DNA from 3 places in the Methylophaga sp. UBA3603 genome. Region 1 is predicted to be linked to each of the others. Evidence: predicted binding sites of a transcription regulator. Region 1 holds the regulator's gene; each other region holds the start of a gene.

Region 1 (4,241 bases):
CAGCATCAACTTGAGGAATAGTCATGCCTTCAATTGGGTTGTCTTTGTGCACATAAACAGCCAGCGCATCGATAGCAACAGGGATAGCTGTTGGTTTGTAACCGTATTTGTTTTCAAATTCTTTGATTTCGCTGTCTTTCATCTCACGGCTCATCGGCCCAACGTTTGATGTACCTTCAGTTAACGCAGGAGGCGCAGTTGAAGAACCAGCCGCTTGAATCTGGATGCTGACATTAGGATATTCACGTTTAAACTCTTCTGCCCACAAGGTCATCAAGTTAGCTAATGTGTCAGAACCGACGCTTGATAAGCTACCTGAAACACCGCTTGTTTTTTCATATTCTGGCAGGTTTGGATCGACGTCTGCAAAGCTGGCAGCGGAAAACGTCATTGCCAAAGCGGCGCCGTATAAAGCAAATTTTTTCTTGAACATGAGTCATTAACTCCTTGGGTTAAAAATAAGTTCCAACGCTTACCGCGTTGAGCACCCGAGCAGTATCGCGATTAACTGTGACAAGGATATGAAAGAAATATGACAATACTGTGACATGACCGAAAACAGTAGTCAGTAAGGCTAAATGTCTATTTTATCCATCACATTTTTGGCGGGAAAACAGCATTTAAAACTTGAACCTTCACCAATAGCACTCTGAATCAACAGTTCAGCTTTGTGTCGTTGCAACACATGCTTGACGATGGCCAGCCCCAGTCCTGTACCACCGGTTTCCCTGGCACGACCACTATCAACACGGTAAAAGCGTTCTGTTAAGCGGTCGAGATGATGCTGGGCAATACCTTCACCGGTATCTTTTACCTCAATAACAGCAAACTCACCCTCGATATCCCATCTGACATCGATCTGGGTTTCTGCTGGGGTATATTTGACTGCATTAAAGACCAGATTGGAGATTGCGCTGCGTAGTTCATCAGCATCTGCCATTAGCCATTTTTCACTCAAACAATGCAGGTTGATCTGATGTTGATGAAAATGTTCCAGTCGTTTGGCATCCTCCACCACGCTATGCAATAACTTGCAGATATCCGTAGGTCGGTGTTGCAACGGCTTTTCACCGGTTTCCAGTTGGGATAATGCCAGCAGATCCTTGATCATAAGATGCATTCGCTGGCTTTGTTGCTGCATTACCGGCAAAGCCTGTTGCCAGAGCTCCTGATCACTTTCCGTGGTCAACGTTTCCAGATACCCCCGTAAAACCGTCAATGGTGTACGCAATTCATGCGATACATTGGCCACAAAATCACGCCGCATACGCTGCAGTTTCTGTGTCTGGGTGATATCTCTGGCGATCAGCAACCTGTCCTTGCTGGCATACCGAACGACTTTGAATTCAAGCTGAATGCGATCATTCATCGGTGAAACGGCTATAACCGATTCCTCGGCGTCACCATCAAGTTCCAGTAATTTTTGGAATGCCGGGTCGCGAACCAGATTATTGACTCTGACGCCATTGTCATGCGGCCAGTTGATTCCCAATAACGTCATGGCTGAGGTATTGGCCCAACTGACTTGACCAAACTCGCCCATTACCACCACCGCATCAGGTAAAGCCGCAGTGGCCGATTGGAAACGTTTTAAATAACCGGTGAGCTTTTTTTTACGACTGCTGTTTTGTGCGCGCATCTGTTCGATCTGCCGACACACGTCATTAATAACCCCTTCGGCTTGCGGAGAACTGTTTTTCTTAGGTTTATCCAGCCATGCCTGCAACTGGTTCCATTTACTCTGCATCCAGAAAATGTAAATAAGTGCAGCGACAAACAGAAAAGCCATCATATGACCAACGACCAGTCCCACAAAACCGGCCAGACTGAGCACGGTCAGTAAACGCCAATAATCCCATTGCATCAGACGATCCTGCTATTCAGCAGAAAAACGGTAACCGACACCGCGAACGGTTTGTACCAGGTTGTCATGACCGCTGGGTTCCAGCGCCTTACGCAGACGACGAATGTGCACATCCACTGTGCGCTCCTCTATATATACGGTATCGCCCCAGACAAAATCCAGCAGCTGGGAGCGGTTATAGGCTCGCTCTGGGTTTTTCATAAAAAAGTGTAGTAAACGGAATTCGGTCGGTCCCAATTCAATGCGTTCACCATTCACCGAGACCCGGTGGCTTTTGGTATCCATAACCAGTTCACCCATCTGCAATTTCTGGGCATCATCATCTTCCATCGGACGACAACGACGTAAAACCGCTTTAATTCGTGCAATTAATTCAGGTGGGGAAAATGGTTTATTAATATAGTCATCAGCACCGACGCTCAGACCTTTCACCATATCTTCACTTTCGCCTTTGGCGGTGAGCATAATCACGGGAATGGATGCTAAAAACTCATTGGCACGCAGACGGCGGATAAACTCGATGCCATCAATTCCAGGTAACATCCAGTCCAGCAAAATCATGTCTGGTTGTTGATTTTTCAACCAATCCAGCCCCGTTTCGCCATCCTTGACTGCTTCGCAGGTAAATCCCGTTTGACGCAGACTGAAATTAATCATGTCACGAATGGCGGCGTCATCTTCAACCAGTAATACTGATATGCTCATATCCGATTTTTTCCTGAACTATTTTTCTAAGAATAAAGCTTAACGGCTAAATATGACAATTTGATAACAACGCTGAAAGCTTTATACAGTCTGGTCTTTGCGCGGTAACATTTTTGAAATAAAACTGGCGGACAGAATCATTAAGGCAGAAATGACCAGACAGGCTGCTAACCCGGAAACCTGATAGACCCAGCCAGATAATAATGTACCAAACAATCTTCCAGCCGCATTAGCCATGTAATAAAAACCGACATCCAGGGAAACCCCAGCCGCATCTGCATATGACACGATAAGATAGGAATGGATTGCAGAATTGATCGCAAAGATAGCGCCATAAATTAATAAGCCGACAGTTAAAGCAGGTATGACAGCCCATTCAAAATATACCGAGGCGGCAATCAATAACGGCAACACAAAGAGGGGTAAGGACCATAGCCAGACATGATAGCCATCAGGAGCGTTTTGTCTGGAAAAGCCAGTCAGCTTAGGGGCAAGTGCCTGCACAATACCGTAAGCAATTACCCAAGCCGCCAGCAGACCACCGACATAAATAGGTGACCACTGTAATTGGGCATGCAAAAACACCGGTAAGGCCACCACAAACCAGATATCTCGAGAACCAAACAAAAAGAACCTTGCCAACGACAAATGATTCACCGGTGCACTTTTTGACCAGATATCACTGAATTTTGGTTTATTTTTGGCTTTACCCAGATCGCGTTGCAACATGACGATGCTGAAAATCAGCACTACCAGAAGCACAATCGCCATGGCCAGTATCGCGCCACGAAAACCGATCCAGGAAAGCAGGGCCGCACCGACAAAAAAACCAACACCTTTCAGGGCATTTTTGGAGCCGGTAAGGATGGATATCCATTTAAATAAGGTTGATTGGGCGTTATCAGCCACCAGCATTTTGATGCTGGATTTGGCACTCATTTTATTCAAATCTTTGGCAATACCGGAGAGTGCCTGCGCGACCATGACATACGCCACAGTGAGCCACTGCGGATCCACCAGCAGCATTGCCAATGCAATGACCTGTAATAACAAGCCCAGATGCATGGTGACGTTTAACCCTACTCTGGCGGCCAGCCAGCCACCGACCAGGTTTGTCACTATGCCGAAAAATTCATACAGAACAAACAGCATTGCCACTTCAAGCGGGCTGTAGCCCAGTTGATGGAAAAACAATACCACCAGCATGCGTAACGCACCGTCGGAAACGGTAAACGCCCAGTAGCTGAAGGTCACGACCAGATATTGCTGAATCGCAATGGGCAATGCTTTAAGTTTATTCAGCATGTTCAAATCGTCCTGACAAATAAGCTGAAAATAATATGTCAGTTTAATGAAGATTTGATTACAGCATGATGCCTCTAATCATAAAGAAGATGCAGGCTGATAAAGTTGCCGCTGCTGGAACGGTGACCACCCACGCTGTGACGATCTTTTTCACCATATCGCGTTTAACGAACAGGTTTTTCTTTTCTTTTTTGAGGACTTTTTTGGCTTTTTTCAGCGCGGACTCTTCCTCATCAATCAATCGATAAAGCTCGGTAATACGTTGATATTCATCCACGGTTTTGGAGGGTTTTTTCTCCAGTTTTTTCAATTCGCCGCGCAGTGCATTAAGCATCTTTTTATCATCTTTGATTTCGGCTTTTTCGCG
Region 2 (4,241 bases), on a different contig from region 1:
GTCGAGCATATGATTTACCATACCGCCAATGTGATTCGCGGTAGTGAACGTCTGTTTGTGATCACCGATATGCCGTTCATGAGCTATGCCAATACTGATCAGGCTTTGCACAATGCAGCCCGGTTAATGGCCGAAGGCGGGGCGCAGATGGTTAAACTGGAAGGGGGAGCAGAGCTGGTTGAACTAATTTCTGCCTTAACCCGACGTGGCATTCCTGTTTGTGGTCATCTGGGATTATTACCCCAGTCAGTGCATAAGCTGGGTGGGTATCTGGTTCAGGGGAGAGAACAGTCTGCTGCGGATAAAATTCTGCAGGATGCGATTAGTTTGGAAAAAGCAGGTGCCGATATGCTGGTACTTGAGTGCGTCCCTGCGGCATTGGCGAAGATCATCAGTGAAGCGCTAACGATTCCGGTTATTGGCATTGGTGCTGGTGCTGACTGTGATGGACAGGTTTTAGTGTTACACGACATGTTAGGTATCACTCCTGGTAAACGTCCGCGTTTCAGCCATGATTTCCTGGCCGACAGTGGTCACATCCCTGCAGCAATAAGTCGTTATGTTGAAGCCGTTAAAAATGGTGAGTTTCCCACAGCTGAGCAACAGTATTAATGCAAATTGTTGAATCGATTCTGAGCCTGCGTGGTCAGATAAAGACCTGGCGTGCTGAACATCGGACTATTGCCTTTGTACCGACGATGGGAAACCTTCATGACGGGCATATCTCTCTGGTGAAAAAAGCCCAGACTCTGGCTGACAAAGTGGTGGTCAGTATCTTTGTCAATCCATTGCAGTTTGATGACAAACGGGATTTAGCCAACTATCCCCGGACGTTGCAGACAGATATTAAAAAGCTGACTCAGGTGGGCTGTAATCTGTTATTTACTCCTGATACTGAGGTGATGTATCCGCAGGGCAAGGATTTTCATACCTTTATTCATGTGCCTGGTATGGATGACAAGCTCTGTGGTCTTGAGCGACCCGGACACTTTGATGGTGTTGCCACAGTCGTTACCAAGTTCTTCAATATAGTGCAGGCCGATGTTGCGGTGTTTGGTGAAAAGGATTACCAGCAATTATTGCTGATTCGTAAACTGGTGGCTGATTTGAACTTGCCGATTAAGATCGTGGGCGCAGCTACTGTAAGAGAAGATAGTGGTCTGGCGATGAGTTCTCGTAATCAACATTTAAACGAAACGCTGAAACAGCAAGCTGCAGCGTTGTATTCAAATCTGCTTGAACTCAAACAACAGCTGGAGTCTGGCAATCAGGACTATTCGGCTTTACTGGCTCAAGCCCATACGCAATTAACTGCTTCCGGGTTTACATTGGATTATATTGATATTCGTCGGGCAGAAGATCTGCAATTGGCTAATCCTGCAGTGGATAAAGAGTTGCGGTTGCTGGCGGCGGGACGTGTGGGCAGTGTAAGATTGATTGACAATATTGCTTGTAACCTTGCTTGAGCTTTCTTAAAAAGCGATAATATACGGCTTACTAACGGAATTTTGCCAGCTATGCATCTGACACTGTTAAAAGCTAAATTACATCGTGCCTGTGTAACCCATTCTGAACTGGAATATGAGGGTTCATGCGCGATTGATGGCAAATTACTCGAAGCCGCCGGCATTCACGAGTATGAACAAATTCATATTTACAACGTCGCTAATGGCGAACGTTTCGTGACGTATGCAATTCGAGCTGAAGACGGTTCTAATATCATCTCAGTTAACGGTGCTGCGGCACATAAAGCCTCTCCGGGCGATCGCATTATTATCTGTGCATATACTGCTATGAATGCAGAAGAAGTAAAAAGCTTTAAACCGACGTTGGTATATCTGAATGAAAATAATGATATTACCCATATGCGTCATGCTATTCCTGTCCAAGCGGCCTGATTAAACCCCTTAGATATAACGGTTTGCGAGACTGTCACTGAACAGTCATCAAACCGTTATTTTTTTGTCATATGTGTTCTCTAGACTTTGCATCATGAAGTTACCAGAGAAACCGTATGCTCAATATTGAACAAGCTGTTCAACAAAAATTCCCCAATTTTCAAAATCAAAAACCTTGGGTCAGAATTCCGACGTTAGGCTTTCTCCGAAAAATCACTCATGAACAGGAAGTTAATCGTTTCCTGGAACAGCATAAGCAGCTTGAAGGCTTTGATTTCATTGATGAGGTCCTGGATTACTTCAACTTCAGCTATAGCATTACGCATCGTCATCGTAACAATATTCCGGCTACAGGTCGTGTTGTCATTGTCGCCAATCATCCATTAGGTGCGTTAGATGGGCTATGTTTATTAAAACTGGTGGGTGAAGTCAGGCGTGATGTGAAAATTGTTGCCAATGACATGCTGTTGAATTTTTCAGCATTAAGTTCGTTGTTTCTGCCCGTAGATAATCTCTCCAAATCTACCCGTAAAAGTAGTATTGCCAGGATTGTTGAGTGTCTGAACAATGATGAGGCTGTGATTGTGTTTCCTGCCGGTGAAGTATCACGTATCCGGCCAGGTGGTGTTCGTGATGGTAAATGGAACAGTGGGTTTTTAAATTTTGCCAAAAAAACGCAATCGCCCATTTTGCCGATATATGTTGAAGCCAGAAACTCTTCGCTGTTTTATAGCGCCTCGATGGTTTATAAACCATTGTCAGGCATGATGCTGGCGCATGAAATGTTCAATAAAAACTCCAAAACTATCTCGATGCGGGTAGGGGAGTCTATTGCTTATCAACAGGTTGAACAATTGCCGTTGATAAAGGCCGAAAAAGCCAAGTTATTAAGGCGCCACTTATATCGACTGGCCAAAGGAAAAAAACCGCTGTTTGTCACTGAGCAGACGATTGCCCATCCGCAGGAACGTCGGGCAATCAAAAAAGAATTGCAGCAGGCTGAATTATTGGGCGAAACGGCCGACAATAAAAAAATATATCTGTTTGACTATCAATCAAATTCAGCTGTTATGCAGGAGATTGGTCGTTTACGGGAAATCACTTTCAGACAGGTTGGCGAGGGAACAGGTAAAAGACGTGATTTAGATCATTATGATCGTGATTACCGACACTTAATTCTCTGGGATGAGCAGGAACTGGAGATAGCCGGTGCTTATCGAATTGGCGAAGTCGCTCGTATTATGAATGCAGGTCGTGATATCTATACCAGTGAATTGTTTCAGTTTACTGCGGCAATGCAGCAATATTTCCCGGTAAGTATTGAATTGGGTCGCAGCTTTGTCAGCCCCAAATACTGGGGTAAGCGCAGCCTGGATTATTTATGGTATGGCATCGGTGCCTACCTAAAACGTTATCCAGAAGTACGGTATCTATTTGGTCCTGTCAGTTTGAGTAATACCTATCCTGATTTTGCCAAGGCGTTGATTGTCAGTTTTTATCAAAAGCATTTTGCCGATGCAGAAAATCTGGCGAAGGGCAGAGTCCCCTATATATTTGATAATGAAATCAAGCAAAGGGTTAATTCAACGTTAGTGAATCATGATGCTGACAATGACTTTACGGCGGTACGCGAGCAACTGGCGCATATGAATGTAACGGTGCCGACACTCTATAAACAATACGCCGATATTTGTGAGCCAAGTGGTGTGCGGTTTATCGATTTTAATATTGATGCCAATTTCGGTAACTGTATCGATGGACTGGTGATGGTCGATCTGCAGCAATTAAAACCAGCTAAACGCAAACGTTATTTAGGTGAAAAAAATACCTAACATCACCCGTGGCAGCGTTTAAGTTTTTTTCCACTGCCACAAATGCATTTATCATTCCGGCCAAGTTTGATGGGAGGCAGAAATTCACCATCAAGATAAAACCATAGGCCATCCTGTCGACAAAACCGTGATCTTTCATGTAATTGCCCCATCGGATTATCCAGATAAAAGGCAATAAATTCGACCTCAGCTTCATCGCCGTCTTGTGAATGTTCGATAATAGTTAAACCCAGCCATTGTGTTGTTTGCATCGTTTGCTGCAAGCTGTTGGTGTCGTCTGGCTGTCGTTGAGATGGATGCAAGGTAGTCTGCAAATAATTGCTCTGTTGCATTACAAACGCACTATAACGCGAACGCATTAACTGTTCAGCCGTGACTGCAGTCTGTTTACCCTGATGTAATAAACCACAACAATCTTGATACGTTTTCCCACTAAGGCAAGGACAGTCTTGGTCACTCATTAAAATACAATCTTCATTAAGTCAGGATGTTGAAAGGTATAGTTAAGTTT
Region 3 (4,241 bases), on a different contig from region 1:
CAGTAACGGGCTTTGCACATCGTCCGGATGATGTTGATGATTTAATCAAGATGGTCGGTGGTGCGCCGCTGGTGATTAAATTATTGGAAGGTACCCAGGGCATCGGTGTGGTATTGGCAGAGACTGCTGGGGCCGCTGAGAGTGTTATCGAAGCCTTTATGGGTATGAAAGCCAATATCTTGGTACAAGAATTTATCAAAGAAGCCGGTGGTGCGGATATTCGCTGTTTTGTGGTCGGAGAGAAAGTGGTTGCCGCAATGAAACGCCAGGGTAAAGAGGGCGAGTTCCGATCTAACCTGCATCGTGGGGGCAGTGCCAATTTAATCCGCATTACACCGGCAGAGCGTGCTACCGCTGTCAGGGCAGCCAAAACGATGGGGCTGAATGTGTGTGGTGTGGATTTATTGCGTTCGAACCATGGACCAGTCGTGATGGAGGTTAATTCGTCGCCAGGGCTTGAAGGTATCGAATCAGCAACCGGTAAGGATATTGCCAGTTTGATTATTGATTTTATTGAAAAGAACTCTGTTTCAGGAACCACTAAAACCAAAGGCCGTGGTTGATGCCTGACGAGTTAATTATTGCCGGGCAAAAAATTGGCCCCGGACAAAATAAAGTAGTTGATGTAGCTCTACCGGATTTGTATATGCATACCTCCTTGAGTATGCCGGTGCAGGTGATGCGTGGACGACGTGACGGGCCTGTTTTATTTGTGTCCGGCGCGGTACATGGAGATGAAATCGTCGGTGTGGAAATAATTCGTCGGCTGGTTCGAAGTAAACGGCTTAAAAGCCTTAAAGGGACGTTGATAACCATCCCGGTGGTTAACGTATATGGTTTTATCAATCAAACACGTTATTTGCCAGACCGCCGAGATTTAAACCGCTGTTTCCCCGGTTCTGAAGAGGGTTCTCTGGCGGCGCGCCTCGCCAATCTTTTTATGAGCGAGGTGGTGAATAAGTGTACCCATGGCGTAGATTTACATACTGCAGCCATTCACCGCGATAACCTGCCACAGATTCGTGCAGCGTTGGATAATCCTGCCGTTGAAGAAATGGCGAGAGCATTTAATGCCCCGGTTATTTTGAATTCAGGCTTGATTGAGGGATCTCTGCGTTATGCCTGTCAGCAGGCCAATGTGCCGGTTATCGTCTATGAAGCCGGTGAAGCATTACGTTTTAATGAACTGGCGATTCGTGCTGGTGTCAGAGGCGTATTGGCGGTAATGCGTAAGCTGGGCATGTTGACTGAATCCCGTACTAAACATTTGAAACCGGTAGAACCATTTGTCGCGCGTTCAAGCAGTTGGGTGAGGGCACCGCAAAGCGGAATTTTCAGAATGCTGGTTCCTATGGGAGCCCACGTGACCAAAGGCGATATTCTGGGAATGGTCGCGGCCCCATATGGTGATGAAAAATCGGAAACCAAAGTGGTCGCAATCTGTAGTGGCGTGATCATTGGCAGAACCAATATTCCTCTGGTCAATGAGGGTGAGGCGCTGTTCCATATTGCGCGTTTTAATCGCCCTGACGAAGTTGCGGACAGTGTGGAGGCGTTCAATACCAATCTGGATCCATCAACAGATACCAGCGTTCCAGAAGAGCAACCAATTATCTAGGCCTGCGATTCATCTCGTTACGTAGTAGTGCTGTCATAATATTTTTGCAATTTATCCGTAAAATAGTGACAATCCCGCGATTTAACTGAAGCCAAAGGGGGTCATACTGATGACACAAACCCATGCCAATCTTGATACACACTCACCTGATGTTGCCCCTGAAGAGTGGAGTGCGCAACATAGCAGTAAGCTTTATGGTGTGCGTGATTGGGGGACGGATTATTTTGATATTTCCGCCGATGGCAATGCGGTCGTCAGTTTGCAATTTGGTGAAAAGACTATTCATGTTCCATTGATCGATATTGTTAATGGAATGAAAGAGCGTGGCCTGGATATGCCCGCTGTATTACGCATTGAAAACCTGCTGGATTTGCGAATTACCCAACTGAACGAGGCTTTTGCCCGGGCGATTAAAACAGCTGGCTATAAAAATGACTATCGCGGCGTCTTCCCAATCAAGGTAAATCAGCAATGCCACGTTATTGAGGAAATTGCAGATTATGGTCGTCGTTATCATCATGGTCTGGAAGCGGGCAGTAAAGCCGAATTAATTATTGCTATTTCACAACTACGTGACCATGACAGTCTGATTATCTGCAATGGTTATAAAGACGAAGAGTTTATTGAACTGGGTTTATATGCCCGTCAAATGGGTATCAAGTGTTTCTTTGTGCTGGAAACCGCCACAGAATTAACCACTATTCTGGAGCGAAGCAAAGCATTGGGAATCGAGCCACTGATCGGTATGCGTATTCGCCTCGCTTCAACCGTTGAAGGTCACTGGAATGGTGACAGCGGGGATCGTTCGATATTTGGCTTGTCGACCAATGCTTTGCTGGAAGTGGTTGAACAGCTCAAAAAAGCCGATATGTTGCATTGCCTGCAGTTACTGCATAGCCACTTAGGCTCACAAATTCCCAATATTCGTAATATCCGTAGTGGGGTAATGGAAGCCTGCCGTTTTTACACTGGCTTAATCGAAGAAGGCGCACCGATGGGCTATATGGACCTGGGTGGCGGCTTGGCAGTTGACTACGAAGGTGCTCGTTCTAACAGCACCCACAGTATGAACTACGGCCTGGACGAATATTGCTACAACATTATCGAAACCTTGCAGGAATGTCTGGATCCGCTGGATATCGAACACCCAGTCGTCATTACTGAATCTGGTCGGGCATTGATTGCCTATTCTTCCATGTTGTTATTTAACGTATTGGAAGTCCGTGATCATAAACCTGGCACGATTCCGGAAATTGTTCCGGATGATAGTCCCGATATGCTGGTGAACCTCTATGCCGTACTGAATAATGTAAAACTGCAGAACCTGCAGGAGTGTTACAACGATGCCATATATTATCGTGATGAATTACGTGAGTTATTCCATCACGGTCAGGCAACTCTCCGTGAACGGGCTTTAGCCGAGAATGTTTCATTGGCCATTTTGGAAAAAATCTCAGAATTGTTGCCCCAGGCACGCCGGGTTTCTGCTGAACTGGAAAGTTTGCCAGAGTTACTGTCCGATATTTATTACGGTAATTTCAGTCTGTTTCAATCGTTACCGGATATCTGGGCGATTGACCAGATCTTCCCCATCATGCCGATTCATCGCTTGAATGAAAAACCCACTCGCGCAGCGGTTATCGCTGATATGACCTGTGATTGTGATGGCAAAATTGATTCGTTTTCATACGAAGATGGGATTCGCAAAACGTTGCCATTACATCCGCTAATTGAGGGTGAGGAATATTATCTGAGCGTATTTCTGGTTGGAGCGTATCAGGAAACCCTTGGGGATTTACATAACCTGTTTGGTGATACCAACGTGGTCAGTGTGCATATTAATGAGGATGGTAGCTTTGATTTTGTCCGTGAGTTTCATGGCGACAGCATTGCCGATGTGCTCAGCTACGTTGAATACGACCCGAAAGTGATGCAGGAGCAATTCCGTAAACTGGCTGAACAAGCTGTGCGGGATGGCAAGATTTCGGTACCAATGCGTCAACAAATGTTACGTGCCTTCAGCGATAGCATGAATGGCTACACCTTCTTTGAAAGATAACTGCAGATTTATAAGGATTCAACAATGTCAAAAGTGATCATTATTGGCGCCGGTGGTGTTGGCGGCGTCGTTACGCATAAATGTGCCCAATTACCGGAAGTGTTTTCAGAGATTATTCTGGCCAGCCGTAATGAAGACAAATGTAAAGCCATAGCAGCGCAGCTGGATCGCCCAATCCGCACTGCTCAAATCGATGCCGATAACGTACCAGAACTGACTGCTTTACTGGAAAAAGAAAAACCGGATCTGGTCATCAACGTAGCGTTACCTTATCAGGACTTGCACATCATGGACGCCTGTTTGGCCGCTGGTGTGGATTATCTGGATACGGCTAACTATGAGCCCTTGGATACCGCCAAGTTTGAATACAGCTGGCAGTGGGCTTATCGAGAAAAATTCGAAAATGCCGGTTTGATGGCATTACTCGGCAGCGGTTTTGATCCCGGTGCCACCAATGTCTTTACTGCCTATCTTGCCAAACATTACTTCGATGAAATCCATGAGCTGGATATTATTGACGTCAATGGCGGCGATCATGGTTATCCATTTGCCACCAACTTCAAT

What was found. Region 1 encodes PhoB, which activates phosphate uptake and scavenging genes when phosphate is short. Its sites were predicted from a motif close to GNNTGTCATAAAACTGTCANAT; they were not measured.
Region 2: olsF (bifunctional ornithine lipid synthase OlsF) is a predicted target of PhoB. The motif match lies at 1,939-1,960, and genes of this name have one in related genera.
Region 3: speA (biosynthetic arginine decarboxylase) is a predicted target of PhoB. The motif match lies at 1,647-1,668, and genes of this name have one in related genera.

Annotation. Positions count from the first base shown of each region.
Region 1 is NZ_DFMC01000002.1:201,320-205,560, reverse strand. It holds gene B4F66_RS01570 (PstS family phosphate ABC transporter substrate-binding protein) at 1-433, opposite strand, end outside; gene phoR (phosphate regulon sensor histidine kinase PhoR) at 575-1,864, opposite strand; gene phoB (phosphate regulon transcriptional regulator PhoB) at 1,877-2,569, opposite strand; gene arsJ (organoarsenical effux MFS transporter ArsJ) at 2,651-3,874, opposite strand; gene B4F66_RS01550 (inorganic phosphate transporter) at 3,933-4,241, opposite strand, start outside.
Region 2 is NZ_DFMC01000008.1:19,984-24,224, forward strand. It holds gene panB (3-methyl-2-oxobutanoate hydroxymethyltransferase) at 1-612, shown strand, start outside; gene panC (pantoate--beta-alanine ligase) at 612-1,466, shown strand; gene panD (aspartate 1-decarboxylase) at 1,518-1,898, shown strand; gene olsF (bifunctional ornithine lipid synthase OlsF) at 2,015-3,730, shown strand; gene B4F66_RS05570 (YchJ family protein) at 3,733-4,191, opposite strand; gene B4F66_RS05575 (SDR family oxidoreductase) at 4,191-4,241, opposite strand, start outside.
Region 3 is NZ_DFMC01000008.1:151,204-155,444, forward strand. It holds gene rimK (30S ribosomal protein S6--L-glutamate ligase) at 1-563, shown strand, start outside; gene B4F66_RS06185 (succinylglutamate desuccinylase/aspartoacylase family protein) at 563-1,618, shown strand; gene speA (biosynthetic arginine decarboxylase) at 1,728-3,677, shown strand; gene B4F66_RS06195 (saccharopine dehydrogenase family protein) at 3,702-4,241, shown strand, end outside.